3 regions of the Streptosporangium sp. G12 genome follow, and region 2 is predicted to be linked to each of the others. Evidence: riboswitches for the same ligand, from Rfam matches in the RefSeq annotation. Region 2 holds a riboswitch; each other region holds the start of a gene.
What was found. A riboswitch is a leader RNA that binds a small molecule or an ion and turns the genes downstream of it on or off. The one in region 2 is predicted to bind cyclic di-AMP.
Positions count from the first base shown of each region.

Region 1: it holds a riboswitch for cyclic di-AMP, as region 2 does, so the genes downstream of both, ACVCAG_RS20690 (hypothetical protein) here and ACVCAG_RS02940 (NlpC/P60 family protein) in region 2, are expected to answer to the same signal.
Region 3: it holds a riboswitch for cyclic di-AMP, as region 2 does, so the genes downstream of both, ACVCAG_RS28480 (CHAP domain-containing protein) here and ACVCAG_RS02940 (NlpC/P60 family protein) in region 2, are expected to answer to the same signal.

Region 1 covers NZ_JBRIQO010000013.1:79,314-89,337, reverse strand. The annotation lists gene ACVCAG_RS20700 (IclR family transcriptional regulator domain-containing protein) at 1-300, opposite strand, end outside; gene ACVCAG_RS20695 (DUF4253 domain-containing protein) at 562-1,434, shown strand; cyclic di-AMP (ydaO/yuaA leader) riboswitch at 1,800-1,950, shown strand; gene ACVCAG_RS20690 (hypothetical protein) at 2,218-3,045, shown strand; gene ACVCAG_RS20685 (hypothetical protein) at 3,183-3,554, opposite strand; gene ACVCAG_RS20680 (roadblock/LC7 domain-containing protein) at 3,567-3,953, opposite strand; gene ACVCAG_RS20675 (hypothetical protein) at 4,006-4,899, opposite strand; gene ACVCAG_RS20670 (roadblock/LC7 domain-containing protein) at 4,904-5,284, opposite strand; gene ACVCAG_RS20665 (DUF4032 domain-containing protein) at 5,429-6,649, opposite strand; gene ACVCAG_RS20660 (class II aldolase/adducin family protein) at 6,713-7,360, opposite strand; gene ngcE (N-acetylglucosamine/diacetylchitobiose ABC transporter substrate-binding protein) at 7,692-9,146, shown strand; gene ACVCAG_RS20650 (carbohydrate ABC transporter permease) at 9,153-10,024, shown strand, end outside.
Region 2 covers NZ_JBRIQO010000001.1:689,622-699,645, reverse strand. The annotation lists gene ACVCAG_RS02955 (hypothetical protein) at 1-83, shown strand, start outside; gene ACVCAG_RS02950 (NlpC/P60 family protein) at 315-1,265, shown strand; gene ACVCAG_RS02945 (methyltransferase domain-containing protein) at 1,366-2,064, shown strand; cyclic di-AMP (ydaO/yuaA leader) riboswitch at 2,394-2,553, shown strand; gene ACVCAG_RS02940 (NlpC/P60 family protein) at 2,687-3,208, shown strand; gene ACVCAG_RS02935 (hypothetical protein) at 3,426-4,274, shown strand; gene ACVCAG_RS02930 (M48 family metalloprotease) at 4,271-5,548, shown strand; gene ACVCAG_RS02925 (glycosyltransferase) at 5,545-6,669, shown strand; gene ACVCAG_RS02920 (DoxX family protein) at 7,031-7,378, shown strand; gene ACVCAG_RS02915 (AMP-binding protein) at 7,485-9,278, opposite strand; gene ACVCAG_RS02910 (metallophosphoesterase) at 9,496-10,024, shown strand, end outside.
Region 3 covers NZ_JBRIQO010000020.1:55,086-65,109, reverse strand. The annotation lists gene ACVCAG_RS28485 (extracellular solute-binding protein) at 1-750, opposite strand, end outside; gene ACVCAG_RS28480 (CHAP domain-containing protein) at 1,183-1,878, opposite strand; cyclic di-AMP (ydaO/yuaA leader) riboswitch at 1,897-2,035, opposite strand; gene ACVCAG_RS28475 (TetR/AcrR family transcriptional regulator C-terminal ligand-binding domain-containing protein) at 2,745-3,323, opposite strand; gene ACVCAG_RS28470 (oxidoreductase) at 3,339-4,220, opposite strand; gene ACVCAG_RS28465 (hypothetical protein) at 4,388-5,428, shown strand; gene ACVCAG_RS28460 (DUF6716 putative glycosyltransferase) at 5,568-6,755, shown strand; gene ACVCAG_RS28455 (HAMP domain-containing sensor histidine kinase) at 6,785-7,843, opposite strand; gene ACVCAG_RS28450 (response regulator transcription factor) at 7,840-8,514, opposite strand; gene ACVCAG_RS28445 (serine hydrolase domain-containing protein) at 8,521-10,024, opposite strand, start outside.

The sequences.
Region 1 (10,024 bases), on a different contig from region 2:
GTGCGACTCCTCGGCGGCCACCGTCCGCAGGTCGAGGGTGGACAGGTAGGCCTGCCCGAGGTGCAGGGCGCCGCTGCCCAGCCGGTATGCGCCGCTCCTGCGGTCGCGCTCCAGGAGCCTGGCCTCGATGAGCGGGGCGGTCAACCGGAGCACCGTGCTCTTGGACAGGTCGAGCGCCTCGGCGAGCCGGGTGAGCGACAGGCCGTGGCCCGCACCCGCGTGGTCGCGTACGTGCGCGAGGACGGCGAGGGCGCGTCGGAGCGAGGCCGACCGGTTGCGTTCCGGAGCGGGCTCACTCATCGCGGCTTCCCAATGTGATCCGGCAATCGAATACCTGGTCAAGGTAGGCGAGTACCCCGCCCTGCGGCCACTTTGCAGCACAACGTTCTGCACTGCACAACAAACCGCGCCTGGCCGGCCGGACGGACGGTGGAGGACGGGCACCCACCCGGTTCCGTTTCTCCCCACTACCGATAATTTTTGCCTGGACCAGGGCAGAACTGTCCCTCGGGATGGTTGACAGGCCAAAATTGGTCCGTGGTCAGGATCGGATCGGTAGAGATGAGCGATTGTGAGAGTGAGCGACTTCCGCCAGTTCTGGGCCAGCTGTTCGCCGATGGAGCCGACGGAGCCGACGGGAGCGAGGGCGGCGACGGGACCGGCGGGGGCAGGGGCAGGAGGCTCTCGGTGGAGCTGCCGCCGGGGGACGTGGTGTGGCCCGACCCCGGTTACGCCCAGCTCGCCGTCCGTCGCCGTCCGGCGTTCTGGCTCAGCGAGGTGGCGGTCTCCGGCGAGTACTGGGCGCGGCTGAGGGCCCAGCACGAGCGGTCGGGCCTGTGGCCGGTGCTGCTGGAGGACTCCGTCCAGCCCTGGTCGGCCGGCCAGATCGCCCCGGACACGGCCGGTCAGATCGACAACTACCACGCCGCCGCGTTCATGGCCGAGGTGTGGTCCGACTGGATCGCCAAGGCCAACCTCGACCAGCTCGAACTGCTCGAGCCCTTCGGACCCGAGTGCCCCGGCCCGGCCCCCCCGGGCAGGCTCGCCGCAGACCCCGGCGTGGTCGCCGACTGGTACGCCGGGCTGGTGGCCGAGCGCAGGACCCCGCTCGGGCTCGTCGCGGTCGAGCGCGGGGCCGACGCCCTCGCCGTCATGGGCTGGCAGGGCGCCCTCAACCACAACGAGTGGATGGTCCCGCTCGCGGCCGTCGTGCGCAGCTGGGAGGACAGGTTCGGGGTGCGGGTGGTCGGCATGGGTTTCAACACCCTCGACCTCAGCGTCGCCGCGCCCCCGACCACCTCCGAGCACGCCCTGCACGTCGCCGCGGAGCACTGGACGTTCTGTCCCGACAGCATCATCCAGGGGGCGGGGAACCTCATCGACTACGCCGAGCAGATCAAGGGCAGGAACGCCTGGTCGTTCTGGTGGGACTGAGCGGGGCCGGGCGGGACCGGTCGGCCGGGGACGACCCGCGGGGCGGGCTCCCCTTGAGTGAACCTTTACGGAAAGGGATCGGCCGGCCTGGGGAGGGCTCGCGAGGCGGCGTTCCGCCGCGTGGATCTCCGGGCGCGGGGCCCTGGAACGGGGCCCGGGACGGGGTTTCGGGGCTGGACACCGAGATGGGGGAGACATCCGTGCTGGTAGGACGGGTGTTGGCCTGACGGGGCGATCGATGAGGCTTCCTTGAAGCTTGTAGGTAGATCTTCTGGGGTTTTCATGGTGTTTGCTTTGCTTTGTCCGGTTTTGGTGGGTAGTGTCCACAGTCATCGGTAGGCGACCTGCCCTTCACAAGAGGGAGCGGCCGGCCGACGTCGAATCCCGAGGGCCCGCAGGGGCCCCGGAGCCGGGGAACCACTTTTCCGGGGTGAATCCGCCGCGACCACGCGGCGGTAGGGCAACTCCACCGCCCGAACCCGTCAGCTAACCCGGTAGACGAGATGGAGAGGAGATCCCCTCATGGATCACCGCGTTACCACGTCGGTGCAGCCCTTGTCCGTGCCGACCACCTGAACTTTTCCCCCCTTCCGCCGACATCCCCCGTTCCCCCCGGACCTTCTCGCCGCGCCTGATCGCGGCACCTTCCAGATCGTGCTCCGCGTAGCGATTGCCTGAGATTCCGGCTACGCCCCCTTTTCCGACGAGCGCGTCCCCGCCAGTGCACCCCTTCGGTGTGTCGCACGTGGCTGCCCCGTTCCCTCGCGAAAGAGCCTTTTCTCCATGCGCCCCTTCCTTGGTTTGCACAAGAACGGCCTGAGCAAGTTCACCTGGCAGAAGAACAAGCCCCGCGGAAGCCGCCTCGCCGCCGCCGCTCTGGTCGGCGCGAGCGTCCTCGCCGCCACCGGTGTCGCGGTGGCGCTGCCCGCATCCACCTGTTTCGCCGCCACCGCCGACCCCGAGGTCGGGGTGGCGAAGGCCAGCGCCGAGTCCGTCCTCCTCCAGGGCGCGACCACGGCCTCCTACTTCTGGGACGACTCCTCCGGCCGGGCCGGTGACACCGGTCTGCCCGCCAGCGGCCGGCCGATGCAGAAGGGCATGATCGCCAGCCCGAGCTGGCCCCTGCTCACCGAGGGTTACCTCATCTACAAGGGCAAGAAGGCCAAGTTCTTCGTCGGCGACCGCGGCCCCGGTTCCCCCTCGAACCAGGGCATCATGATCGACATCGACGCCAAGACCTTCGCCGACCTGACCGGTGGAACGTTCAACGCCAGCACGCTCGGCGTGGACGGCAACGGCGGGATGGGCCACATCGACATCAAGTACGTGGTCACCAAGTGGGGTGACGGTACGGGGATAAAGAACCACCCCGTCGCGTTCTCCACCGGTGCCTGGAGCCGCAGGGACACCAGCCCGGCCAAGCCTCCGACGGTCGTCTTCGCCAAGGCCCAGGAACTGGGGATAGGCGTGCAGACCCAGCCGGTGAGCGCCGCGGTGCGGCCGTGGACCGGCAAGCCCAAGGTCATGGTCGAGTCCGCCTCCTGGCACGCCCCGGCCGGCGTGGCCGTCGCCGGTGCCCGCGCCGCCGAGATCGGCGCGGGGAAGGGCTGAGCCGGAGCCGCCGCCCTCCGGAGTCCTCCGGGAACGCTCCGAAAGGGCTCCGGGAGGGCTCCGGGAGGACTCCGGGAGGACGCTGAGAGGACTCCGGTGCGGTCCGTGCCTCCCGGGGCGCGGACCGCACCGGAGGATCAGACTTCGAGCTTCTCCTCGATGCCGCGCAGGGTGTGCCGCGCGAGCGCGAGGTTGGCCCGGTTCCGGTCGAGAGCCAGGTAGAGGAACAGCCCTTTGCCGCTCCGGCCGGCGATCGGGCGGATCACGTGGTACTGCGTGCCGAGCGTGATGAGGATGTCCTCGATGCCGTCCTTGAGGCCGAGCGACTCCATGGTCCGCATCTTGGCCTTGACGACCTCGGTGTTACCCGCGGCCGCGATCTGGAGGTCGAGGTCCTTGGACCCGCCGAGCGCGCCCAGCGCCATCCCGCTGTTGTAGTCGACGACGACCGCGCCGACGGCACCGTCGATCGCCATCATCTCCTTGAGCGAGATGTCCATGTTGCCCATTGCTGTCTCCGATCACTGGGGTATCGATGTGCGCGAACCGGCGGCGGCCAGTCTGGCCGCCGTCTTGCGGCCCTCCAGCCGGAGCAGCCCGAGGTTGGTCCCCGGGCGCGCCAGGACTGTGAGGACGATCTTGGGTCCGGCGGCGTAGAACGCCGCGTAGCCGTTGGTGCCGGAGATCAACGTCTCCTCGAAGGTGCCCTTGCCGGCCATGCTCGTCATCCGGCGGCTGAGGGCCAGCACCGCGGAGGAGAGCGCCCCGGTCTGCTCGGTGTCCCTCTCCAGGTCGCTCGCTATCGTCAGACCGTCGACGCTGCACGCGATGCTCCCGTTCACGTCGGGTACGCGTTCTCGCAGCGCCGCCATCTCGCGCCGTATCTCCTCACGCAGTTCCACCGGCATCCTCCTTCCGATCAGCTTCAGCGTCCGCAGCCTTATCGGCATGTGACCGGGCTCAAGTCATCGCCTCCAATGCGTTCCTGAGCCGGATGAGCAGACTGACGTCGGCCGGGTCCCCGTTCGCCCTGGGAAGCCACTGCGACGTCTCCGGAGAACCCGTACCGGCCGCCGGGATCTCCGTGGCACCCCTCGTCCGCCTGGGCAGCGGCGCCGGCGCCTCGGGAGCCCCGGGAGCCCCGGGAGCCCCGGGGGCCTCTGCCGGAGCGGGCTCCGGGAGGCGGAGCAGCCCGGACGAGGCGAGCTGCCGTACGGCGAGCAGTACCGAGTACGCGGGACGGCCCAGCTTGCGCGCCAGGTCGGCCGGGGTCGCCGTGGAGTCGGCGCCGACGAGCACCTCCCACTGGAGCGAGCTCAGCACCACCCGCTGGGCGCTGATGCGCCCCAGCGGGACGACCGGGAGCGTGTCCAGCTCCGCGGACGGCCAGGTCTGTTCCAACTGCGCCTTCCTTCGCTCGCACTCCCGGAGCAGGCCGGTCGCGTCGAAGTACCACTGCGGTCCGAGCCAGTGCCGCTCTCCCCGCCGGAACCTGGGCCGGTGCCCGGTGGCCTGCAGCAGGAAGTACGCGGCGTCGAGCACCGCGCTCAGCACGCAGAACTCCAGTTCCCCCCTGGTGAGCAGGCCCCGCGCGACCAGCTGCTCGCCCCCCGACGGCTGGGGGGTACGCGCGTCCGGTGGCCGGCGGGTGGCGGCCTGCCTGACCTGCCGTACGGCGTGGGCGGATATCCCGCGGCAGGCGCCCAGCAGGTCCTCCAGCCGGGGGGCCGCCGCGCTCTCGGCATAGGTCACGCGACCGTCGGTGAGGTAGATGATCCCCGCCTTGCCGAGTCGCAGGGAGCCGGTGGCGTGGTCGCCGGCGAGCCCGCTGAGGATGTTCTCGACGTTCGGCATGATTTCACGTCGATATCAGACGGCCGGAAAGGGCCTGGAGACGGTGGCGGGCCAGTGCCAGGTTCGAGCGTTCGAGATCGAGCCTGACATAAATGACCAGAGGGCCGTCGAAAAGCGTTTCCAGCGGCCGCAGCAAATGGTGGCCGCCGTCCGTGGTGATGATCATGTCGTTGATCCGGACCGTGCCGCCGGGCGAGGCGAGGGCGAGCCCGTCGAGCGTCGCGCGCAGGGTCTCGCTCAGCCCCGCGGCCGACCTCTCCACGTCGGCGTGGCGGCTCGCGCCGCCGGTGGCCACCGCGGTCCCGCTGGTCTGATCGATGAGGATCGCGTCCAGGGCACCGGGGATGGCCATTACCTCGGTGAGGCAGTCTTCGATTCCGAGCACGTGCTCTCCCTCGCCAGCGACTTCAAGCGTCGCCCGGTCAGCGTAGGGACACCTCTCGGTAACCGAACTTCCTGGCTAGGGCTTTGATAGGAGAAGGCATACGATTCTCCAACCGAGTAGGAAGTTACATACCCTGGGTGGAAATCAACCCGTTGGGTCGTCGGTGATGAGTGCCTTTTCGTCCGGCTTGAAAACAAGAATGTTCTTCACATAGGAATTCACCGCGGCGGGCAGGCCGACGTCGTTCCCGGCCTCCTCCGACATGTACCAGCGGTGGTCGAGCACCTCGTGGAAGAACTGGGCGGGCTCCAGCTTGCCCCGCAGCTCCTGGGGCACGGCCAGCACCGTGGGCTGGAAGACCTCGGCCAGCCAGCGGTGGGCCACGATCGCCTCGTCCTCGTGGCGGAGGCCGTGCGACACGCGGAAGGAGTCGAGGTCGTTGAGGAGGCGCCTGGCCTGGTTCTCCTCCACGTCCAGTCCGGTCAGCCGCAACAGCCTGCGCTGGTGGTGCCCGGCGTCCACGACCTTGGGCCGGACGATGAGCCGGCCGGTGCCCGCCTTGCGGCGGACCATCATCTCCGCGACGTCGAACCCCAGGGAGTTCAGCCGGCGGATCCGCTGGTCGATCATGTGCCAGTCGACCTCGTCGATGATGTCGTCGGAGGTGAGCTCGCTCCAGAGACGGTGGTAGCGGCGGACGACCGAGTCGGCGATCTGCTCGGGGTCGATGGAGGGGTGCAGCAGCTGACCCGCCTCCAGGTCGAGCATCTCGCCGAAGATGTTGGTGTGCGCGACGTCGATGTCGTACAGCCGCTGGCCCTCGCTGAGCATGGGGTGCAGCTCGCCCGTCTCGGCGTCGACCAGGTAGGCGGCGAAGGAGCCCGCGTCCCGGCGGAACAGGACGTTCGACAGCGAGCAGTCGCCCCAGTAGAAGCCGCTGATGTGCAACCGCACGAACAGCACGGCCAGGGCGTCGAGCAGCCGGTTCAGCGTCTCCGGCCGGACCGTCCCGGACATGACCGCGCGGTAGGGCAGGGAGAATTGCAGGTGCTGGGTGACGAGCGCCGAGTCGAGCGGCTCGCCGTTCGCGTCGGTCCGCCCGGTGACCACGGCCACCGGCTCGACGGACGGGGTGTCCATCCGGCTCAGATCCCACAGCAGGCGGTATTCGCGCTTGGCGTAGTACTCGCTGATCTCCTTGATCGCGTACACCTTGCCCGACAGGCGGGCGAAGCGCACCACGTGCCGGGAGATGCCGCGGGGCAGGGAGACCAGCCGGTGCTCGGGCCACTGCTCCAGCGGGACGTCCCAGGGCAGGCGGATGAGGTCCGGATCGCTCGGGGCGCCGGTGAGCTGGAGGGGCATGCGGTCAGTCCTCGCGACGGGAAGTCCGGCGGTGTGCCGGTCGGACAGGTGGTCGTGCCGTGGTCAGTCCTCGCGGCGGGGGAAGGTGGGCGGGTCGAAGGCGCGCCGGACCACCGCGGCGAGTTGCTCCTCGGTGAGCACGCGGGGTTCGCCGACGCTCCTGGCCCGTACGTAGACCTCGCAGAGCCACTCCAGCAGCCGGGTCGCCTCGAAGGCCCCGTCCAGGTCGTCGCCGATCGTGACCCCGCCGTGGTTGGCCAGCAGCGCGGCACGCCTGTCCTTGAGGGCGGCCCTGACGGAGGCGGCGAGCTCGGGGGTGCCGTAGGTGGCGTACTCGGCGACCCTGACGGTCCCGCCGAGCAGCAGGACGTTGTAGTGGATCGGCGGCAGCTCGCTCATGGTCGTGGCGACCACGGTGCCGAAGACGGAGTGGGTGTGCACGACGGCGCCCGCGCCGGTGGCCGCGTAGACCGCCAGGTGCATGGGGGTCTCCGAGGACGGCCGCAGGTCGCCCTCGACGAGGTGGCCCTCGATGTCGACGACCGGGCAGGCCTCGGGCTCCAGCCGGTCGAGGGAGACGCCGCCGGGCGTCACGGCGACCAGATCGCCCGCGCGCACGCTGAGATTTCCCGCGGTCCCGACGACCAGTCCGGTCGCGGCGGCCCGGTGGCCGTACTCACACAGCAGTCGGCGCTGTTCGGCCAGCAACATGTCCCCAAAAGTAGGGGGTTGCGGTATCAGGCGGCAAACCCTCATTATCTGGTCTAGACCGGTTGTCGCCCCTCGATGACCGGGGAGCATGGTTCCTTTACCTTCCCATCGGCCGTGCGTCAACGGTTGGCCGGGAAATATCGGCTACTGTGTGCCGTTCTGTCATTGGATTGCACTTCCCTGGCGTTTGGTTTCTACCAGATATGTCGCGAGGACATCACGGCTCGGTCTAGACCGGATACGAGCTCTTGACGGTGGACTCCGGGGGTACGTACCTTCGGGCAAACGTTTAGGAAACTTTCCTAATTGATCCCCCGTTCAGGAGGGTTACATGTCCAACTCGGCCGGTACGCCCGGAGATATCACCCGGCGGCAGATGCTCCGCCGGATCGGCATGAGCGCTCTGATCGCCGGCCCCGGCGCCGGACTGCTCACCGCCTGCGCCACCGGCGGCGCGGCCCCCGCGGCCCCGGCCTCCGCCGCCCCCTCCGCGGGCGGCGCGGTCTCCGCGAAGAACCCGTTCGGCGTCGCCGCGGACGCGCCGCTCGAGGTCGTCATCTTCAAGGGCGGCCTGGGTGACAGCTACGCGACCGAGGTCCACGAGCCGCTGTACAAGAAGGCGTTCCCGCAGGCCCAGATCAAGCACGTCGCCACCCAGCAGATCGCGCAGACCCTGCAGCCGCGGTTCGCCGGCGGCGACGTCCCCGACATGATCGCCAACTCCGGCACCGACCTGATGGACAACGGCGCCCTGCAGCAGGAGGGCCAGCTCCTGGAGCTCACCGAGCTGTGGGACGCCCCCTCGATCGACGACCCGAGCAAGAAGGTGCGCGACATGGTCGCGCCGGGCACCGTCGAGTCGGGCCTCATCGCCGGCAAGCCGTACCTGATGAACTACGTCTTCTCCGCGTACGGCCTCTGGTACGACTCCGCGCTGTTCGAGAAGAACGGCTGGACCCCGCCGAAGACCTTCGAGGAGTTCAAGGCCTTCGCCGAGAAGGCCAAGGCCGCCGGGGTCACCCCCTTCGCGTACGCGGGCAAGAACGCCGCCTACTACGCGTACTGGATGATCCTCATCTCCGCCGCGAAGATCGAGGGCAACCAGATCCTGGTCGACGTCGACAACCTCGTCGACGGTGTCTGGCAGCGCGACTCCATGAAGCAGTCCGCCGCGGCCTGGGCCGAGATCGCCAAGTACATGGACAAGTCCTTCGAGGGCCTGATCCACACCGAGGTGCAGCTCCGCCAGAACCAGGGCAAGGTCGCACTGTACCCGTCGGGCTCCTGGCTGGAGAACGAGCAGAAGGCCCAGACCCCGGAGACCTTCAAGTACGCGCTGACGCCCACCCCCAGCGTCACCGCCGCCGACAAGATGCCGTTCGAGGCCATCCGCGCCGCCGCCGGCGAGGCCTACATCGTCCCCGCCAAGGCCAAGAACCCCAAGGGCGGCCTGGAGTACCTGCGCATCATGCTCTCCAAGGAGGGCGCGCGCGGCTTCACCGAGAAGTCGGGCAACATCACCGTGGTGACCGGTGCCGCCGACGGCCTGGAGCTGTCGCCCGGCAACGCGAGCCTCAGCGCCGCGCAGACCGCCGCCGGCCAGAACATCGTCACCTTCAGCAGCTTCGAGAACTGGTACAAGGAGTTCGAGACCGAGCTGCGCAAGCAGACCAACGCGCTCATGTTCGGCCGCATCTCCGCCGACGAGTTCTGCGAGAAGATGCAGAAGGCCGCCGACAAGACCAAGGCCGACTCGTCCATCACCAAGCAGAACCGGACGGTGTAGCTCCCGATGCGGCAGGGCAAGTATCCGTTCATCGTCGGCTTTCTCGCCGCGCCGGTCCTCCTCTACGTGGTCTTCGTGATCAGCCCGTACATACAGGCTTTCTACATCTCGATGACCAACTGGAAGGGCATCTCGGCGAACCCCCAGTTCATCGGCCTGGAGAACTTCACCAGGCTCTTTGACGACGAGGTCTTCTGGGCCGCGGTGCGGCACCACGGTGTTCTGCTGCTTGTCATGCCGCTGGTCACGATCGTGATCGCCCTGTTCTTCGCCTTCCTGCTCAACCTGAGCGGCGGGCAGCGGGGCGGCCGGATGACCGGGATCTGGGGTTCGAAGGTCTATCGTGTGATCTTCTTCCTGCCCCAGGTCCTGGCCGTCGCCATCGTCGGCGTGCTCTTCCAGGCGATCTACCGCCCGGACGGCACCGGCGTGATCAACGGCCTGCTCGGCAAGGTCGGCATCGACCCGGTCGGCTGGCTGATCGACCCGGACATCGCCCTGTTGTCGATCATCGCGGTGATGGTCTGGCAGGCCGTCGGCTTCTACGTGGTCCTGTTCTCGGCCGGCATGTCCTCCATCCCCAAGGACGTGTTCGAGGCCGCCGCGCTGGACGGCGCGGGCCGGTTCACCCTGTTCTTCAGGATCACGATCCCGCTGCTGTGGGACACCATGCAGGTCGCCTGGGTCTACCTCGGCATCGCCGCCTTCGACGCCTTCGCCCTGGTCCAGGTCCTCTCGGTCGACCGGGGCGGGCCCGACAACTCCACGACGGTGCTGCCGATGGAGATCTGGCGCACGGCGTTCAACTTCTCCAAGTTCGGCTACGCGTCGGCGATGGGCGTGGCGCTGTTCTTCATGACCATCACGTTCGCCGCCCT
Region 2 (10,024 bases):
CCGCGAAGAGCGACTGGGCCGTTCAGCTGCGTGACGCCAGGAAGATGACCGCCAAGATCTGCGACATCGCCACCTGCGGGTAGCGGGACCGGGCGGGGTCCGGGGCGGACCGCCCCCGTGGCCGGGGCGCCGCCGGTCGCGAGACGGGCGCCGCCGGTCGCGGGTAAAGGGTTTCACCTGCAATTAAGGAGCAAACCCGGCGAAAAGGTGAGTCAATCATTACTTCTTCTGTACTATTCGCCGCAGGTCTGGTGCAGTCGGGAGGCGTTGACGTGGCCGTGGCGGGTTTGCCGGTTGGACTGATTCGGATACCGGTGGCGGTCGGACTCGCTCTCGCGTTGCTGACGCTGCCGATGGGCGGAGCGTCCGCCGAGCCGAAGCCGACGGCCGCCCAGGCCAAGAAGAAGCTGGAAAAGCTCAACGAGCAGGCCGACCAGGTCGTCGAGAAGTACAACCAGGCCTCGGAGAAGTGGAAGCGGGCCAGGAAGAAGTACCGCACGCTCAACGAGGACCTGACCCGCCAGAACGAGCAGGTCGCCGGGCTGCGCAAGGAGCTCGTCACGATGGCCGTCAGCACCTACCAGGTCGGCGTGATCAACGGCTGGGAAGGCATGATCTACCAGGCCGATCCCGGCGCCCTGCTGAGCGGCCTGGCCGCCGCCGACCAGATGTCCACCTCCCGCGCCCAGTCCCTGAACGCCTTCGACGAGGCCACCAAGGCGCTGCGGACCAGCCGGGACCAGGCGAAAAAGGCGCTGGCCGAGGCCGACGAGACGCGTGACGAGCTGGCCAGGGAGAAGGCCAGGGCCGACAAGATGGTCAAGGCCCAGACGAAGATCCTGCGCGAGCTCAACGCCTTCAGGACGGGCAACCCCGAGAGCGCCGGGATCCAGTACAACGGCTCCGCCTCGGGCAACGCCCGCGCCGCCCTGCAGTTCGCCTTCGCCCAGGTCGGCAAGCCCTACCGGTACGGTGGCACGGGCCCCGGCGGCTGGGACTGCTCCGGCCTGGTCCAGGGCGCCTGGCGCAGCGGGGGGGTCAGCCTCCCCCGCACGACCTGGGAGCAGTGGAGCTGGGGCGCGAGCCGCAAGGTCTCGCTGAGCGAGCTCCAGCCGGGCGACCTCATCTTCAGCGAGGGTCTCGGCCATGTCAGCATGTACGCGGGCAACGGCCAGATCGTGCACGCCCCGCAGACCGGCGACGTCGTCAAGGTCGTCCCGCTGTCCGCCTACGGCCGCCGCATCGTCGGAGCCGTCCGCCCCTGACCGCGCTCCCGCCGGGGAGGTCCCGGCCCCGCCTCGCGCGTGACGGGGTGCCGGAAAAAACCGGATGTGCCGGACACGGCGGTACTGCCAGCATCGGGACATGATCAAGCCGTGGATGCCCGACGAGCTCGCGTACGCCGGTCCCGAGCACCTCGACGCCGCGTTCGTCGCCGGGTTCGACCGCAAGCAGGGCAGGCCCGACCCCGGGGAGGACCTCGCCGTGCTCGCGGGGCACGGCGTGGGGGAGGCGGCGACGGTCGTGGAGTTCGGCGCGGGGACGGGGCAGTTCGCCCTCGCCGCGGCGCGGCGGTTCCGGCGGGTGGTGGCGGTGGACGTCTCCCCGGCGATGCACGACTTCCTCGGCGCCCGCGCCGCCGAGGAGGGGCTCTCCGGCCTTGAGCGCGTGCGTGCGGGCTTCCTGTCCTACGAGCACGCGGGGCCGCCCGCCGACGCGGTCTACACCCGCCACGCGCTCCACCAGCTCCCCGACTTCTGGAAGGCCGTCGCGCTCGACCGCGTCGCGCGGATCGTACGGCCCGGGGGCGTCCTGCGCCTGCGGGACCTGATCTTCGACTTCCGGCCGGCCGACGCCGACGCCGTGCTCGGCCGCTGGCTCGACGGCGCGGCGGGCGATCCCGCGCTGGGCTACACCCGCGACGACTACGCCGAGCATCTGCGCACCGAGTACAGCACCTTCAGGTGGCTGCTCGAACCGATGCTCGACGCCGCCGGATTCGAGATCGTCGAGGCGGGCTTCCGGGAGTCGATGTACGGCGCCTACACGTGCGTCAGGCGCTGAGGTCACCCGGCCGGATCGTCCGGGACCGCTCCACCGGCGGTGAGTGTGATGAAGATTACATAAATCGTGATTTGTCGGACTAGAGAGAAGGGTGTGACGAGAGTCATATCTCAATAGCATAAATAGCCATTAAGCAGGGGTAACAGGAAGATCAAGAGGGGTAGTAGATCTTCCAATTTGGCGAATGCTTTGCCGAAAGTTGGAGATCGGGGTAACTTCTGGCGTCGCGACGTGCAAGCCACGCCGTCGCGGTGAATGTCGGTCTTCGGGCCGGTGTCCCTATAGAAATCCAACCGGCCGCCGCGCCCCCACCCGGGGGCAGGGCTCGTCGCGGCGGCCCGCCGAATCTATGCAGCCAGGAGGCATGGAACCGGGGACCCAAAAGGCCCGATACAGCGTGGCCAGGGGTGAATCGGCGCGTTTGTGCCGTAGGGCATCTTCCAAGCCCGAATCCGTCAGCTAACCCGGTAGGCATCAGTGGAAGTCCCAAGGAGAAATCCTGTCTACCACCCCGTACAACCCTCGTCTGTCGCGCCTTTTCCGCCTTTCCCTCGGCGGCATCGCCCTCACCCTGACCGCCTCAGCCGGAGCGGTCACCCTGGGGTCCACGGCGGCGCAGGCGGTGGACGGCCCCTCCGAGATACTGGTCAACAGCGTGGCCGGTGTCTCCGAGAAGGCCGAGAGCACCAAGAAGACCGCCTCTCAGACCGGGACCAAGGCCAAGGCCGAAACCAAGGCCACGGTCAAGGCCAAGGCCAGGAAGAGCAGGGCGGCACTGCAGAAGGTCCGGGCCGGCAAGGCGGTCTCGGCGGCCAAGAGGCAGATCGGCGATCCGTACCGGTGGGGAGCCTCCGGTCCCGGAGCGTTCGACTGCTCGGGGCTCGTCCGGTACGCCTGGCGGAAGGCGGGCGTGTCCCTTCCCAGGATCACGCACAGCCAGTACAGGTCGATCAGGAAAAAGGTCTCGTGGAGCAATTTGCGCCCCGGTGACCTGCTGTTCTTCAGTGGAAAGGGTCATGTCGGCATGTACGTCGGCAAGGGCAGGATGGTCCACTCGCCGAGCAGCGGCAAGACGGTCCGTGTCGTGAGGCTGGCGGGCTACTACAGGTCCTCCTTCGCCGGAGCGGTACGGCCCGGGGCCTGAGCCCCGCACGAAGCCCGGGTACGGAGCCCGGGTACGGAGCCCGGGTACGGAGCCCGGGACCCGCGCGTGAGCACGGAGCCCAGGTACGGAATCCGAGCCCGCGCCGGAGCACGCGCCCGAGCACATGCCCGAGCACGCGCCCGAGCACGGAAAAGCGGCCCCGGTCCTCCACCAGGAGGACCGGGGCCGCTCCATGCCGGTCGAGTACCATCGGCTCGTGTCCGTCCCGAAAGGGCGCCGCGCCGTGCTCGCCGGGATGCTGGCGCTGATGAGCGCCGGCCCGTTCGCCGGGACGGGACCTCTCCTGGCCGGAGCCGCACCCCTCCCGCGCGCCCCCCGCCCCCTCGTCCCGTACGCCTCCCGGAGCCCGCGCGACCCCCGAGACCTGTGGCGGGGCGCCGCGGTCACCGTCCGGGGCGAGCACTCCCTCGTGATCGGCCACGGCGTCCCGGCCGCCGTCCTGCGGGATCTGGCGGCCAGGGCCGACCGGGCCCGCGCGACGATCGCGGCGATCTGGGGGCCGGTCCCCGCGGTGGTCCTCTTCCCCGCCACCGACGCCGAGGCCGCGGCGCTCGCCGGGGCCGGGAGCACCCGCGGCCTGGCCGCGATGGCGACCGCGGACCGGGTGGTCGTCCTGCCGTCGGGGTACGCCCGGCTCACCGCGACCGGCAGGGACGTGGTGATCACCCACGAGCTCGCCCACGTGGCCACCGGCGCGACCCGCGGCGGCCGGGTGCCGATGTGGCTGTCGGAGGGCTTCGCCGACTACGCGGGCTACCGCGACGCCGGGATCGCGGTGCGTACGGCCGCCGCCGAACTGGCCGCCGAGGTGCGCTCGGGCGTCCTGCCCGCCAGGCTCCCCGGCCCGGCCGACTTCGCCCCCGGCGCGCCGAGGCTCGCGCAGGCCTACGAGGAGGCGTGGCTCGCCTGCCGGTTCGTCGCGGAGCGCTTCGGGGAGAAGGCCCTGGTGAGGCTCTACGGTAGCGATGTCGAGAGCACGCTCGGCCTGCCGGTGGACGAGTTCACCCGAGCCTGGCGCGACTACCTCAGGGAGGAACTCACGTGACGCTGAGCACGACGGACACGCCCGCGGGCGTGCGGTCGGCGGGGTGGGCGCTGGCCGCCCTGGGGGTGGTCACGCTGGCGGTCGTGGCGTTCATGACGCCCTGGAGGGCGCTGCCCGAGGGGGCCCCGGCCGTCGTTCCCGATCCGGCCCGCGACTTCACCGCCGAGCAGATCGCCAGGGCCGGGACGTTCGACGCGCTGGTCAGCCTTCCCGGCTATCTGTCGCTCGGCCTGACGCTGGTCGTGGCGGGGGTGCTGGTGGCCACCCCGCTGGGCGCGCGGCTCGCCGGCCGGCTGCCGGGGCCCTGGTGGCTGCGGGCGCTCCTCGGCGTGCTGGCGCTGTCGGTGGCCGTGGCGATCCTGCGCTGGCCCCTGGGGATGTGGTCGGAGAGCCACCTGCGCGACTTCGGGCTGTCCACCCAGGCCTGGCCGGCGTGGGCGGCCGACCGGGCCAAGAGCACCGGCATCGGCACCGCGCTGACCGCGATCATGGTGCTGGCGGTGATCGCCCTGGCGCGGCGCTACCGGCGCTGGTGGATCCCCGCGGCGGCCGGGGCCTTCGCCCTGACCGTGGTCGCCTCCTTCGCCTACCCGGTGCTCATCGAGCCGGTCTTCAACGACTTCAGGCCGCTGGAGGCCGGGCAGCTCCGCGACGACCTGCTCGCCATGGCCGCCAGGGACGGCGTGCCGGTCGAGAACGTGCTCGTCGCCGACGCCTCCCGGCGGACCACCGCGCTCAACGCGTACGTCTCCGGATTCGGCGCGACCCGCAGGATCGTGGTCTACGACACGCTGCTCCGCGCGCCCGCCGACGAGGTCGAGCTGGTGGTCGCCCACGAGCTGGGCCACGCCAAGGCGGGCGACGTGCTGTCGGGCACGCTCGTCGGCGGCCTGGGCGCGGCGTTCGGGGCGTGCCTGCTCTACGCGGTGACCTCCGCCGGGGCCGTACGGCGCCGGGCGGGGATCTTCTCCCTCGGCGACCCGAGGGCGGTGGGACTGGTCATGGGGCTGCTGAGCCTGGCCACGGTCCTGTCGGGACCGGCCCAGAACCTGGTGAGCAGGCAGATCGAGGCCCGTGCGGACGTGCACGCGCTGGACCTGACCAGGGACCCGGCGACGTTCGTCGCCATGCAGAGACGACTGGCGGCCACCAATATTTCGGATTTGTCGCCAGATCTAGTCGAATATGTACTTTATGCATCGCATCCCACGACGCCGCAGCGCATCGCCCTGGCGCGATCCTGGGCACGGCTGAACGGCCTCCCCGAACCGTGAGCCGCACGCTGGTCGTCACGAACGACTTCCCGCCCCGCGCAGGGGGGATCCAGTCGTTCGTGTACGGTCTCATCGCCCGCCGCCCGCCCGGCTCCGTCGTCGTCTACGCCCCCCGGTGGGCCGGCAGCGCGGCCTTCGACCTGCGCCAGCCGTACCCCGTCGTGCGGCACCCGACCTCGCTGATGCTGCCCACGCCCGCCGTCGCCCGCCGGGCCGCCGGGCTGGTCGCCGAGTTCGGGTGCGACACCGTGGTCTTCGGGGCGGCGGCGCCGCTCGGGCTGCTCGCGCCCCGGATGCGCGAGGCCGGGGCCCGTCGCGTCGTCATGGTCACTCACGGCCACGAGGCGGGCTGGGCCGGGATCCCGATCGGCCGCCGGGTGCTCGCCAGAATCGGGGCGGACGCCGACGTGGTCACCTACCTGGGGGAGTACACCCGCCGGCGGCTGGCCAGGGTGATGGCGGCGGACAAACTGGTGCGGCTCGCGCCCGGCGTCGACACCGAGGTGTTCCACCCGGGGGCCGGCGGGGGGCGGGTGCGCGCGCGACTCGGCCTGGGGGAGCGGCCGGTGGTGGTCTGCCTGTCCAGGCTGGTGCCGCGCAAGGGCCAGGACACGCTCCTGCGGGCCTGGCCCGGCGTGGTCGGGGACGTGCCCGGCGCGGTGCTCCTGATCGTCGGCGGGGGCCCGTACCGCAGGACCCTGGAACGGCTGGCCCGGCCGATGGGCGCTTCGGTGAGGCTCACCGGCCCGGTGCCGGAGGCGGAGCTGCCCGGCTACCTCGCCGCGGGTGACGTGTTCGCCATGCCGTGCCGCACCCGTCTGGGCGGCGTCGACGTGGAGGGACTCGGCATCGTCTACCTGGAGGCCTCCGCCAGCGGCCTGCCCGTGGTGGCCGGTTCCTCGGGCGGCGCCCCCGACGCCGTGCTGAACGGGGAGACCGGCCTGGTCGTCGACGGCACCCGCCCCGAGGAGGTCGCGGCGGCCCTGGTCGGCCTGCTCAAGGATCCGGCCGGGGCGCGTGCGATGGGGGAGCGCGGGCGCGAGTGGGCGGCGCGCGAGTGGAACTGGGACCTCGCCGCCTCCCGCTTCGCCCGCCTCCTGGAGCCCGCGGAGGCCCCCTAGGCGAGCAGGTCCCGATGCCGGGAACAGTCCGGGAACAGGCCGGGAACAGTCCGGGAACAGGTACGGCGACGCGTACCGGTCGGTGAGCCCGCCCGTGAGGCACGTCCGTGGCGGGCCGGATGCCCCCGTGCCGTCCGGAGACCGGACCGCGTCGGCCGCCGCCATCTGGCGCAACCGCGGCACCGGCCGGCCCGTCACCCGGTCACCGACCGCCTGCGGCCACCGACCGGACCCCGAGCGAAACGGTCCCCGCCGGATCGCGGGCCGGTCGGTAGGCCGCGCATCGTGAACGCATCGCGGAGATATCAACCACGGCTCGCAGGATCGGTGTCACAAGGAAGCACTACCAGGGAGTGTCCCCATGTCCACCACTGCCGTCGTCGTCACCGTCCTCGCCGCCCTCTGGGTGGGTTTCTCGGCCTTCTCTCTCCTCCGCCGCGCTGATTGGGTCGTGGAGCCGCTGATGGACTACGGCGTCCCCCGCTCGTGGTGGACCTGGCTCGGCGCGGCCAAGGCCGCGGGGGCCGCGGGCCTGCTCGTCGGCCTGTTCGTGCCGGTCATCGGCGTCCTGGCCGGGATCTGCCTGGTGCTGTACTTCGCCGGAGCCGTCGTCACCGTGCTCCGGGCGCGCTCGTACTCGACCGTCGTCTTTCCCCTGCTGTACATGGGCCCGGTCATCGCCGCCCTGGTACTGGGACACGTCGCCTGACACCGACGCGGATCACAGCCGCAGGCTGTCATGTCGCCGCCGGGCCGCGCCGAGCCGCACCGGAGACCCGCGCGGGCTCCAGGGTGCCTGGAGCCCGCGGAGACCCCTAGCTGTAGAGGGAGTCGACCTGCTTGGCGAAGTCGCGCATCACGATGTTGCGCTTGATCTTCAGGGTCGGGGTGAGGTGCCCGCTCTCCTCGCTGATGTCGATGTCGAGGATGGTGAACTTCTTGATCTGCTCGGCCTTGGAGACGAATCTGTTGGCGCCGTCCACCGCCTTCTGCACCTCGGCGACGATCGCCGGGTCGGCGCTGAGCTCGGTGAGGTCCGCCCCCGCCTTGCCGTTGGCGGCCTTCCACTGCTCCAGGGCCTCGACGTCGAGCGTGACGAGCGCCGCGACGAACGGCCTGTCGTCGCCGACCACCATCGCCTGGCTGATCAGCGGGTGGGCGCGGATGTGGTCCTCCATCGGGGCCGGGGCGACGTTCTTGCCCGCGGCGGTGACGATGATCTCCTTCTTGCGCCCGGTGATGCGGAGGTAGCCGTCCTTGTCGAGCTCGCCGATGTCGCCGGTGTGGAACCAGCCGTCCGCGTCGATCGCCTCGGCGGTGGCCTCGTCGTTGTTCCAGTAGCCCTGGAAGACGTGGCGGCCCTTGACGAGCACCTCGCCGTCGTCGCCGATGCCGATGGTGACGCCGGGGAACGGCTTGCCGACGGTGCCGATCTTGTTGGCCCCCGGCATGTTGACCGAGGACGGCGCGGAGGTCTCGGTGAGGCCCCAGCCCTCCAGGGTCTCGATGCCCACGCCGCGGAAGAAGTGGCCGAGCCGCTCGCCGAGGGCGGACCCGCCGGACACCGCCGTCGTCAGCCTGCCTCCGGTCGCGGCGCGGATCTTGCGGTAGACGAGCTTGTCGAACAGGGCGTGCTTGAGCCGGAGGCCCAGGCCCGCGCCGCCCGCCGACTCCGCCCTGCTCCACGCGACGGCGGTGTCGGCCGCGGCGTGGAAGATCTTCCCCTTGCCCTCGGCGGACGCCTTCTGCTCGGCGCCGTTGTAGACCTTCTCGAACACGCGGGGCACGCCCAGCAGGAACGTGGGCTTGAAGGCCTGCAGGTCGGGGGCGACGTTCTTCATGTTGGGGGTGTGGGCGAGGATCGTGCCGGTCTCGATCAGCACGATCTCGATGATGCGGGCGAAGACGTGCGCGAGCGGGAGGAAGAGCAGCGCCGCCCTGCCGTCCACGACGAACAGGCGCTCCAGCGGTCCCTGCGCGACGTTCCTGGCGGTGAACAGCAGGTTGTCGTGGGTCAGGCCGCAGCCCTTGGGCCTGCCGGTGGTGCCCGAGGTGTAGACGATGGTCGCCAGGTCGGCGATGCCGCGCCCGGTCCTGCGCTCGGCGAGCGTGCCGTCGGGGACCTCGGCGCCGAGCGCGGTGAGCTCGTCCAGGGCGCCGCCGTCGATGCGCCAGACGTTCTTGAGACCCGGCAGCCCGGCCGCGTCCTCGCGGACGGTCTCCTCGTGCGACTCCAACTCGGCGAACACGGCCTTGGCGCCGCTGTCGGAGATGATCCAGGCGACCTGGTCGGCCGAGGAGGACTCGTAGATCGGCACGCCGACCGCCCCGGCGGTCCAGATCGCGTAGTCGATCACGGTCCACTCGTAGCGGGTGCGCGACATCAGGGCCACCCGGTCGCCGGGCTCCACCCCCGCCGCGATCAGGCCCTTGGCCACCCCGGCCACCTGGTCGCGGAACTCCCTGGCGGTGACCGCCGTCCAGTCGTCGCCGACCTTGCGCCGCAGGGCGACGGCGTCGGGCTCCTCCTCGGCACGCCGGAACACCGTGTCGGTGAGGTTGGCGGAGGCGGGGACATCCACCAGCACGGGGACGCTGTACTCGCGCACGGGTCACTCCTGGAGACGCACGATCGATGGGCTGCCTGGAAGTTATCGCGATAAGTTACGCATGAGTAAATTCGTCACCCAGGCGTTATGAAGAGGGATTTCACCGTAGCAACTACTGCCGCGCCGGACCGTCGGCCGCGCCGTGCGTCCCGTCGCGTTCCCGCCTCGCTGGGTTCGTCACATATGTCCCTGTTTATTGGTAGTTAGGATGTCCGGCATGCGGGTTCATGTCGTCAGCGATGTGCACGGAAGAGCCGACGCGCTGGCCCGCGCGGGAGACGGCGCCGACGCGCTGATCTGCCTGGGCGACCTGATCCTGTTCGTCGACTACGAGGACCACTCCCAGGGCATCTTCGCCGAGCTCTTCGGGGCCGAGCGGGCGGGGGAGTTCATCGCGCTGCGCACGGCCAAGCGGTTCGACGAGGCACGGGCGATGTCCTCCGTGCTGTGGGCCTCGCTGGAGGGCGACCCGCGCGACCACATCGAGCGCTCCGTCCGGCGGCAGTACGGCGAGATCTTCGCCGCGATGCCGACTCCCGCGTACCTCACCTACGGCAACGTGGACCTGCCGGTCTACTGGCCCGAGTACGTGCGGGAGGGCCACCACGTGCTCGACGGCGAGACCGTGGAGATCGGCGGCCTGCGTTTCGGCTTCGTCGGGGGCGGCCTGCGCACCCAGTACCGGACGCCGCACGAGATCGACGACGAGGAGTTCGCCCGCAAGGTCGAGGCCGTCGGCGAGGTCG
Region 3 (10,024 bases), on a different contig from region 2:
GATGATGAGCTGGTTGTTCTTGTCGAAGTAGGCGACGTTGCCGTTCTTCGGCGCCTCCTGCGACAGGATCACGTTGTAGAGCGTGTTGGGGCCGTCGAGGAACTTGGGGTCGGTCTTGCCGGGGTTGGCGGCCTTGAACTTCTCGCCGATCGCCTTGAAGGCGTTCCAGTCCGGCCAGAGCTTGCCGACCTCCTCGCGGTCGGTGGGCAGGCCCGCCTTCTCGAACAGGTCCTTGCGGTAGCACATGGTCATGCCGCCGATGTCCGTGCCCAGGGCGAAGAGCTTGTTGTCGGCGTTGATGCCGTTGTCCCACTTCGCTGCGGGGAAGTCGGCCTTGCGGCTGTCCAGCCCGTACTCGGCCAGGTCGGTGAAGAACTGCGGGCGGGCCTTCATGAGACCCATCGCGCCCTCGTCCAGGGCGATGATGTCGGCGGCGCCGCTGCCCGCCTGCAGGCGCTGGAGCAGCTGCGGGAGGTAGACGTCCTCGAACCGGTCGGTCAGGTTCTGGTACTTGACCTGGATGTTCGGGTGCGCCGCGTTCCACGTCTCCACGGCCTTGTCGTAGCCGAAGTTCTCGCCGCCGCCGAAGGTGTGCACGGTGATGGTCACCGGCTCGGCCGGAGCGGCGGCGGAACCGGTGCCCGCGGCGGGCGCGGACGGCTCGCTGGAACTGCACGAAGTGATGGCCAGGGCGGTGGCCGCCATGACCGCGACGGCGGCCAGCTTGCCGTGCCGCTTGTTGTTCAACATTACGGACCCCTCTCAGGTGGTCGCCCGAATCATTGGGAGGCGACATCGCGGGCCGGTCCCCGACAAACGCGGTCCTCGCGACGAGGTCGTTCCTCAATGTGCTTTGGGAGCGCTCCCACGAAGAGTGGACGATAGGCAACCGAGACGTCAATATGCCGAAACTCAACCGTTACATCCGGTCGTTTTAGGCAGGACTATCGGCATCGAATATGCACAAACACCTCATCAGGGTGATTGGGAGCGCTCCCATCTCACGGGCATACAGTCGGGGCATTTCGTGTCCGTGCGGGGTGGGGGACGCGTAACGCTCCCGGGGGCGGCGCTCGAACGAGCGCCGCCCCCGGGAGCGGGTGGACCGGGCGGCCGTTCACCGGCGGGGGGCCGGGACGCCCGCGCCGCCGGGGGAGGCGGGCGCGGGCGGCGGGCGCGGGGTCAGTCGGAGTAGACGGGGTATCCGTAGCCGACGATCTGGGAGACGGGCCGGACGCGCTGTTCGACGTCGCCGTTGCCGGTGTTGCCCTCGATCGTGGTGATCGTGCCGTCCCCGTTGTCCTTCTTCACGAAGCCGACGTGGTCGATGCCGTCGATGCTCTTGCCGCCGGCCCAGTCGAAGTAGACGACGGCGCCGGGGGTGGGGATGGTGCCCCAGTGCCCGTTGTCCTTGAACCACTTGGCGTGGGCTACGGTGTAGGCGTCCCAGCCCATCGTGGGGCGGATGCCGGCCATCTCGCCGACCCAGGAGACGAACATCGCGCACCAGGGGGCGTTGGCGTAGTCGTACACGGTGTTGCCGCCGTCGCGGGCGAGGGTCTCCTTGGCGCGAGGGCTCGACATGTACCAGGAGTGGAACTTGGTCCCGCCGCCCTCGGCGTTCTCGCGGATGCCGATCTGCTTGGAGGCGATGTCCAGGACCTTCGCCGCGGAGACCTTGGGAAGCCTCTCGGCCACGGTCTGGAGCGGGGTTTTGGCGGCCTTGGACGTCTGCGCCTTGGTGTCGACGGGCGGAGCGTTCACGACGCCGTGGCCGTCGGCCAGGGCGACGCCGGTGGTGCCGGTCGTCAGGGCGATACAGGCGCCCAGGACGGCGCATGCCGCGCGGGGGGTGGAGATGAGGCGATGCTTAGCCATACGGGGGTTCGACTCCTTGCTTCGCTTCCATTCCGCCTACCGGGTTAGCTGACGGGTTCGGGCTGGGAAGTGCCCTACGGCGCACAGGTGCGCTGATTCACCCCAGGAACGTGGTTCCCCGGTTCCGCAGACCTCGCGGATTCGGCGGCCGTGCTCACCGGCGGAAGGTCTCCGTCAGGTGGGACACGGTCGGGCAATGTGACGGCAATGCATAGACCTGGATAGATCTAGGCAATCGCCATGAATAGGACGAAGGTACGCCAGACGGACAGACGATTACAAGTAGGACATATTGCCCTGACTTGGGAATACGTCCGAATCGGATCGGTGTTGCGGGGTGCCGCCCGGCCCGGGAGCGGGGTGAGGCCGCGCCGGCCGCGTCTCCTTCCGGCGGCCGGGGGAACGCCCCGCCGAGGCCGGGATCCCCTGCCCCCACGGCGATCCCGGTTTTCCGGACCCGCCTGCGAGCCGTCGGCCGGGGGGTGCTATGACGTGCGGGCGAACCCCCTGGTCCAAGGTGGCGTGTCCTTATGTTTCCGAACAGGCATTCGATAGTAAAAAGTATTCGGATGGTAGGGGTTCTCCCATGGAAGGTCAGGAGAGGGCGCGCGGGAGCCGGAGGTCCGCGACCCGCGCCTGACGAGGTTTCCGCAGCTCAGAGCGATGGGGCATGGGTGCGATCCGGCCGTCGGCGGGCCTGGCCGCCCGAAGGGTAAAGAAACGTGCGCTCGGAGGGGCCCGACGCCCGCGAAGGTAAAGATAAGAGGTAAAGGAACACGCTTTCCAGGAGGCCTCGCCGTCCGCGGAGGTAAAGGCGTGCGGGACGGGGGAGCGCGTTCCCGGGAGGTGCGGGCCGCCCGCCGGGGTCAGGTCGCCGAGCCGGACCACGCGCGAAACAGCGGAAGCAGGAAGCGGTCGACCGTCTCCTCGACGAACTCCCGGTCCAGCGGCTTTCCGGTGAAGAACAGCCGGTACCACACCAGCGCCTCGGTGACCTTCCTGAGCTCGACCGCGTCCACCGGCCCCGGGAGCTCGCCGCGCTCCCTGGCGCGGTCGAGCAGCGGGGTGGTGCCCGTGATGTCGGCACGGGGCACGTTGTCGCGCAGGGCGGCGGCCAGGTCGGGGGAGGTGAGGAGCGCGGGGAACAAGCCGAAGATCATCGCGTGCTTCCGCTCCAGGATCCGGCAGAACCCGTCCACGACCTCGATCAGATCCCCGCGCATCGTCCCGGTGTCGGGCGGCGGCGCGACCTCGATCTCAAGGTGGTTGCAGATCAGGTCCACGACCAGCGCCTCCTTGTCCTGCCAGCGACGGTAGATCGTGGCCTTGCTGGCGCTGGCCCGCCTGGCGATCTGGTCGACGGACATCCGGTCGTATCCGACCTCGGACAGCAGGTCCAGAGTCGCGTCGAGGATCGCCCGTTCCCGCGCGGGATCGAGACGCAAGGTGCCTCCGATGGTTCACGAGTGCTGCCTGATCTCCCAGAAGCGTACGCCGGTCAGCTCCTCCGACCTCTCCCAGAGCCTGGCCGCCACCACCGCGTCCAGCGCCTTCGGCGAGGGGCGCAGCACCTTCGGCCCCGGCCCGACGTACTGCCCGCCCCTCGCCTCGGGAGAGGTCGCCGCGTACAGGGACGGCAGGGCGCCCCTGGCGGGCGGCTGCAGCGCCAGGCGCATCAGGGCGCTGAGGGGGCGGGTGAGGGCACCCAGCTTCATGATGCCGGTGGCCGTCATGCCCGGGTGGGTCGCCAGGCTCAGCAGGGCGGCCCCCGAGGCGTCGGCGCGGCGCTGCAGCTCCAGGGCGAACAGCAGGTTGGCCAGCTTGGAACGGCCGTAGGCGGAGAACCTGCCGTACCGGCGCTCGAGAGCCAGGTCGTCGAAGTCGATCGCGCCGACGGAGTGGGCGTCGCTGGAGACCGTGACCACCCGGGCGGCGGGGGCGGCCAGCAGGCGTGGCATGAGCAGCCCGGTCAGCGCGAAGTGCCCCAGGTGGTTGACGCCGAACTGGGTCTCGAAACCGTCGGCGGTGGTCCGCCGGGGCATCGGACCCACCCCGGCGTTGTTGACCAGCAGGTCGAGCGGCCCGTCGACCGTCTCGGCGAACGCGCGCACCGAGCCGAGGTCGGCCAGGTCGAGTGTCCTCACCTCGGCCGCCGCCCCCGGCACCGCCGCCCTGACCGCGTCGAGCGCGGCCCGGCCCCTGTCCGCGTCGCGCGCGGTCAGGACGACCCGGGCGCCGTGCCTGGCCAGTTCGAGCGCCGTCGGCACGCCGATGCCGCCGCTCGCACCGGTGACCACCGCGACGGAGCCGGTCAGGTCGGGGATCTCGTCAGCTGTCCACATCGCTCGCTCCTCTTACGGATCGACGGATCTGTGCTGGATCACGAAGTGTACGAAACCGTTCCGTACACCACGGTAAAGGCCGGAAAGATCACACACAAGCGCGCGTGGTCGGCTGTTCACCCGCAGTTCCCGGGCGCTTAAGGCCGCCGGGTTAGGTTGTGGCAGTCGTGAACGGGTCATCGCCCGGCGTGGAGGACGGCCGAGACCACGCGCGGGAACAGGGTTCGGCCGTTGCCTGGGTGGAGTCCCCGCTGCAGATGCTCTGCGCGGTGGAGGCCCACCATGCCGGGCTGCTCGGTGCCCGCAGCCATCTCGTGCCCAGGGCGAAACTCCGCCCGCTGGCCGTGACGGGTCGCGAGCTGGGCCGTCTCGCCCTGCCCAGAGGGCTGGAGCTCACCGCGGCCAGGCCGGACATGCCCCGGCCGCGCCGGGGCGAGACCTGGGTGGTGGGCGACGCCTTCTCCGGCAAGGTCCAGTTCCGCTGGCTCACCGCCCTCCCGGGCCGGATCGTGATCGTCGACGACGGGCTCGCCACCATCCGGCTCCTGGAACTGCTCACCGGCAGGATGGGAACGCCCCTGCTGAGGGCCAGGGGGAAGGCCGGAAGGCTCAGGACCGTCCTCGGCGCGGCGGCCGGGCTCAGGCTGCGCGCCGCCGCCCGCTCGGGGCGGCTGTCGATCTTCACCGCGCTGCCCGTGCCCCCCGACCTGGCGAAGGCCGTACGCGCGGGGGGAGCCGAGCTGGTCACCCACGACTTCGCCTGGCTGCGCTCCCAGCCGCTGCGCGGGCCCCGTCCCGAGGAGCGCACCGTCGTCCTCGGTACCTCCCTGGTCCGCAACGGCCTGATCCACCGCGACCGCTACTTCAGCTGGCTGGCCGGGCTCGGCTCGGCCGGTCCGGTCGCCTACTTCCCGCACCGCCGCGAGGATCCCGACGACCTCGCCCGGGTCGGGGAACAGCCGGGGATCACCGTCTACGACGGCGGGACCCCCGCCGAGATGACCCTGCGCGGGCTCGCCGCCGAGCAGCGGGTGCTGAGCCTGCCGTCCACCGCGGTCACCTCCCTGCGGGTGCTGCTCTCGGCCCGGGGCGTCGCCGTGGAGACGGTGGACGTCCCCGACGAGTGGTGGACGGCCGAGGCGGTTCCCTCGCTCCGCTCCCACCTGTCGAGGTTCGCCCATCACGACTCGGGAGTCACCGGGCCATGACCCCGCGGCCGGCGCACGGCGGGCCCGCCGCTCGCGGGACGCGCGCCGTGCCGCCTCTCCACGAACGAATCCTCTTCACCCACGAAATCGCGCGAAACCGGGGATTCCCCGTCGGAGGTTCTCTTTGAAGGTCCTGGCCGTGGCCGACTCTGACTCCTACCTGAAGTGGGCGGCCTGCCTGCTGAGGGACCTGCCCTCGGGCTGCGAGACGGAGCTTGCGGTCATCCGCACCCCCATCACCCCGTCGCCGGCGCAGATCCACGCCGCCGTCACCGGCTCGGCGGCCGACCCGCCCGTGCTGTCGGCCCGCGCGCTGCGCCGGACCGCGGAGCGTTTCAGGCCCGACGTGGTGCTCGTCGCCTGTACGGGACCCGTGGTGGACGTGCTGGTCGGCGAGGTGCTGGCCGGGCTGCGGCCCCGGCCGGTGTTCGTCTCGGGGCTGCCGGGCATCTCCGTCCCGGCCACCGAGAAGGCGTGGCTGTTCCGCAGCGGGTGCGACCTGTTCGTGCTGCACAGCGGCCGGGAGGTCGAGGAGTTCTCCGAGATCGGCCGCAGGCTGGGCGGAGGCGGCCAGGTCGGGCTGGCCCGGCTGCCGTTCCTGCGCGACGGCGTGGAGACCCCCGTCACCGGGCCGCGCGACCGGGTGGTGTTCGCCACCCAGGCCAAGGTGCCCAGGCGCAGGGAGGAGCGGGAGCGCATCCTGCTCGCCCTGGCCGAGCTGGCCGGGAGGCGGCCGGACCTTGACGTCGTCGTCAAGCTCCGCGCCCTGGACACCGAGCGCCAGACCCACAACGAGCGCCACCACTACCAGCGCCTGTGGCAGTCGCTCGCCGCGGAGGGCCGGGTGCGCGCCGAGGCCGTGCGCTTCGCGGTGGGGCCCATGCACGAGCACCTGACCCACGCGGCGGGGTTCGTCACCGTCAGCTCCACCGCCGCGCTGGAGGCGATCGCCCAGAAGGTGCCGCTCCTGGTGCTGTCGGACTTCGGGGTGAGCGCCGAGATGATCAACCTGGTCTTCGAGGACAGCGGCCTGCTCGGCACCCTCGACGACCTCTCCGCCGGGCGCTTCCTGGACCCGGACGACGCCTGGTGCAAGGTCAACTACTTCCACCCCGGTGGTGAGAGCGACTGGGTGTCGCGGATGGTCTCCCTGGTCGGGCAGGCCCGCTCAGGGCGCCTGGTCCCGGCGAGCTCCCTGCTCGAAGGCCCCGAGTTCGCCGCGGCCCGCCGCCGCGCCCGCATGCGCGTGGAGGTCCCGCCGAACGTGCTGCGCGTCGGTTACCGCGCCAAGCGCCGGATGCGCCGCTACCTCAAGGCGCTCGGCTAGCCACGGACCGGGATCGTCCTCGAAACCGGTCAGCGGTGCAGGGTGAGCCGGAAGGCGCAGCCGTCACCGTCGGGCAGGGAAGGGTCCAGCGTGAGGTCGCCGCCGTGGGCCAGCGCGATCTGCCTGGCGATCGGCAGGCCGAGCCCGGTGCCGGGGACGTCACGCCGGCCGCGCCAGAAGCGCTGGAAGACGTGCTCGCTTTCGCCGGCGGGGATGCCGGGGCCGTGGTCGGTCACGGTCACCGCGGCCTCGGCGCCGGTGACCTCGACGTCGATCTCCACCCCCGATCCGGCCGGGGCGTACCTGATCGCGTTGTCGACGAGGTTGGAGATCGCGCGGCTCATGGTGGGCTCGTCGACGGAGCATACGGCGGTGGGCGGGCCGGTGACCGACAGGGCGATCTCCTTCCCGGCCGCCAGCACTCCGGCGTGCTCGACGACGCCGCGTACCAGGGCCATCAGGTCGGCCGGCCGCCGGTCGACGGCGCGGGCCCGCGCGCGGGCGTCGACCAGCAGGTGGTCGATCGTCGTCTGGAGCCGTTCCGACGCCTCCCGCGAGCGTTGCAGCCCTCGCCGGTAGATCTCGACGGTGGGCGCGGGGTGGTCGAGGAGCACCTCGGCGTTGGTCATCAGGACCGACAGCGGCACGCGCAGCTCGTGGCTGGTCTCGTCGATCAGCCGCCACTGCGTCGCGGCGGCCTGTTCCAGCCGGTCGAGCATGGCGTCGAAGGCGGCGGCCAGTGCCACTATCTCGGCCGGCCCGCGGTCCAGGGCGATGCGCCGGCTCAGGTCCGTTCCGCCGATGTCGTCGGCCGCCGCGCGGACCCGCTCGATCGGGGCCGTCGCCCGGCCCGCCCACCACCAGGCGAGCGCGGCGGCGGCCGGAGCGAGCGCGAGGACGGTCCAGCTGACCCACGCCGACCTGTGCGTGGAGGTGCTCCGGACGCTCTGCGTGCCGTCGAGCGTCTGCAGGGTCGTCTCGGTGTCGGTCACCAGGATCACGCCGAACAGCAGGAGCGCAGGGAGGTAGCTCGCGAGGAATCCGAGCACGGCCAGGCGCGCGCGCAGCGACCGCCAGGGACGGGTCATGACGAAGGCCCCTTCAGCCGGTAGCCGACATTGGTGATCGTGAGGATCAGGGGAGGATCGCCGAGCTTCCTGCGCAACCGGCTGAGGATGACCCGTACCGAGGCGGTGAAGGGGTTGGCGTGCGCGTCCCACACGTGCTCCAGCAGGTCCTCGGCCGAGAGTGTCGCACCGGGGTGGTGCATGAAGTAGCGCAGCAGCGCGTACTCGCGCGAGGTGAGAGCGAGCTCGACGCCGGATCGCCACACCCGGTGGGCGGCCAGGTCGAGCGTCAGCTCGCCCACCCGCAGGACCGATCCGTGGTCGTCGCCGCGACGGCCCAGCGCCCGCAGCCGGGCGACGAGCTCGGCGAAGTGGAACGGCTTGACGAGGTAGTCGTCGGCACCGGCGTCCAGCCCGGCCACCCGGTCGGCGACGGCGTCGCGGGCGGTCAGCACGAGCGTGCGCCGGGGCCGGTGCAGGTCGGGATCACGGGCGAGCCGGTGCACGAGGTCGAGCCCGTCACCGTCGGGCAGGGACAGGTCGAAGCAGGCCACGTCGTAGGCCGTGGTCCGCAGCGCCTCCTCCGCCTCGCGGTAGGTCGCCGCCAGGTCGACCGCGTACGACTCGTTGCGCAGGCCGAGGGCGACCAGCTCGGCCAGATCGGGGTCGTCCTCGACGATCAGGATGCGCACGGCGGGTCAGCCGGTTCGCCGGGCGGTCGAGGTCCCGTCCGCTCCGGAGACGACCAGGTCCCGGTCCCGGAGGGAGAGGCTCACCTGCGGCCCGGTGCCGGTCGGGTCGTCGGGGACATAGCGGCCGTCCCCGGAGGCGACGAAGGTCAGCCTCGGGGGTTTGGTGGGAACCTCCGCCGCCTGGACGCCCCCCTGCTCGTTCACGGCGTACCAGCCGAGGACCGGCCTGGCTCCCGCGGTGATGGTGACGTAGGTGCGCACCTCGCCGCCGCCGGTCACGGTGCCGGCCAGGGTGACGCCGTTCACGGGCCCGAAGGCGGCGGTCAGGGACGCCCGCTCCTTGCGGCCCTCCTGTGTCCGACCGGCCAGCAGCGCCAGGACGCGCTCGTCGTGCCCGCGCGTGTCGCCGGCGCCGGGCCCGCGCGGCGGGAACAGCGCCGTGACGGCGTCGGGACCGGTGGCGGAGACCGTCACCTTGCCCGCGGCGGCGCTCACGTCGAGGGAACCTCCCGTCTCCAGCTCGTACGATCCGACGATAGCGGCGAGGTCGGCGCCGTCGCGGGGCGCGGTGGTGGGGGTGGGCAGCGGGCCGCCGGTGAGCAGCGCCGGGCCCACCGCCCGCAGCAGGTCCTCGGCGCTCACCTCCGGCCTGTTGGCCGATATCGCGACCACCCGATCCTGCCCGGGGATCCACGCGACGGTGGTGTTGTGGCCGACCTCGCCGCCGCCCCCCGCCGCGGTCAGGAACGGTTCGCCGAACACCGACTTCTCGAACGCCACCCATCCCGGGGTCTCGGCCCTGCCGCCGCCCAGGTCGTGTCCGGGCCTGCCGACGGCCTCGGCCGACTCGCGGGAGAGCAGCCGCCCGGTGAACAGCGCGTGCGTCCAGGCCGCCAGATCCCGCATGGTCATGGCGAGGCCCCCGTTGCCCTCCACGGCCCAGTACGGCCCGCCGAAACCACCCGGGTGGCCGGTCGTGTCGTTGTCGAGGCGGCCGACGGCCCGGGGGCCGGTCACGGCCGGCTCACCGTCCCAGAATCCCCCCGCGACCCGTCCGCCGGGCAGCCGCAGGATCCTCGATGCCAGGTAGGAGCGGAAACTCCGGCCGGACGCCTTCTCGACGACGAGCGCCAGCAACGTGTAGCCGGCGTTGGAGTACAGGTAGCCGCGGCCGGGCTTGAAGGCCGGCTCCAGCGCGCCGATCGCCGCCACCGCGGCGTCCCGGTCGAGCGGCTCGTAGTCGTCGTCGGCGTGCGAGCCGTTGAGCCCGCCGGTGTGCAGCAGCAGCTGCCTGACCGTCGCCTTGGCCGCGGCGCCGCCCAGCTCGGGCAGGATCCGTCCCGCCCGGTCGTCGAGCGACAGCTTCCCCTCCTCCACCAGGGCGAACACGGCCGCCGCGGTGAAGGCCTTGGTGACCGATCCGATGCTGAACACCGTCTCCGGCGTGTTCGGCCTTCCGGTGGCGGCGTCGGCCGTGCCGTAGGCGGCGAGACACTCGACCTCGCCGCCC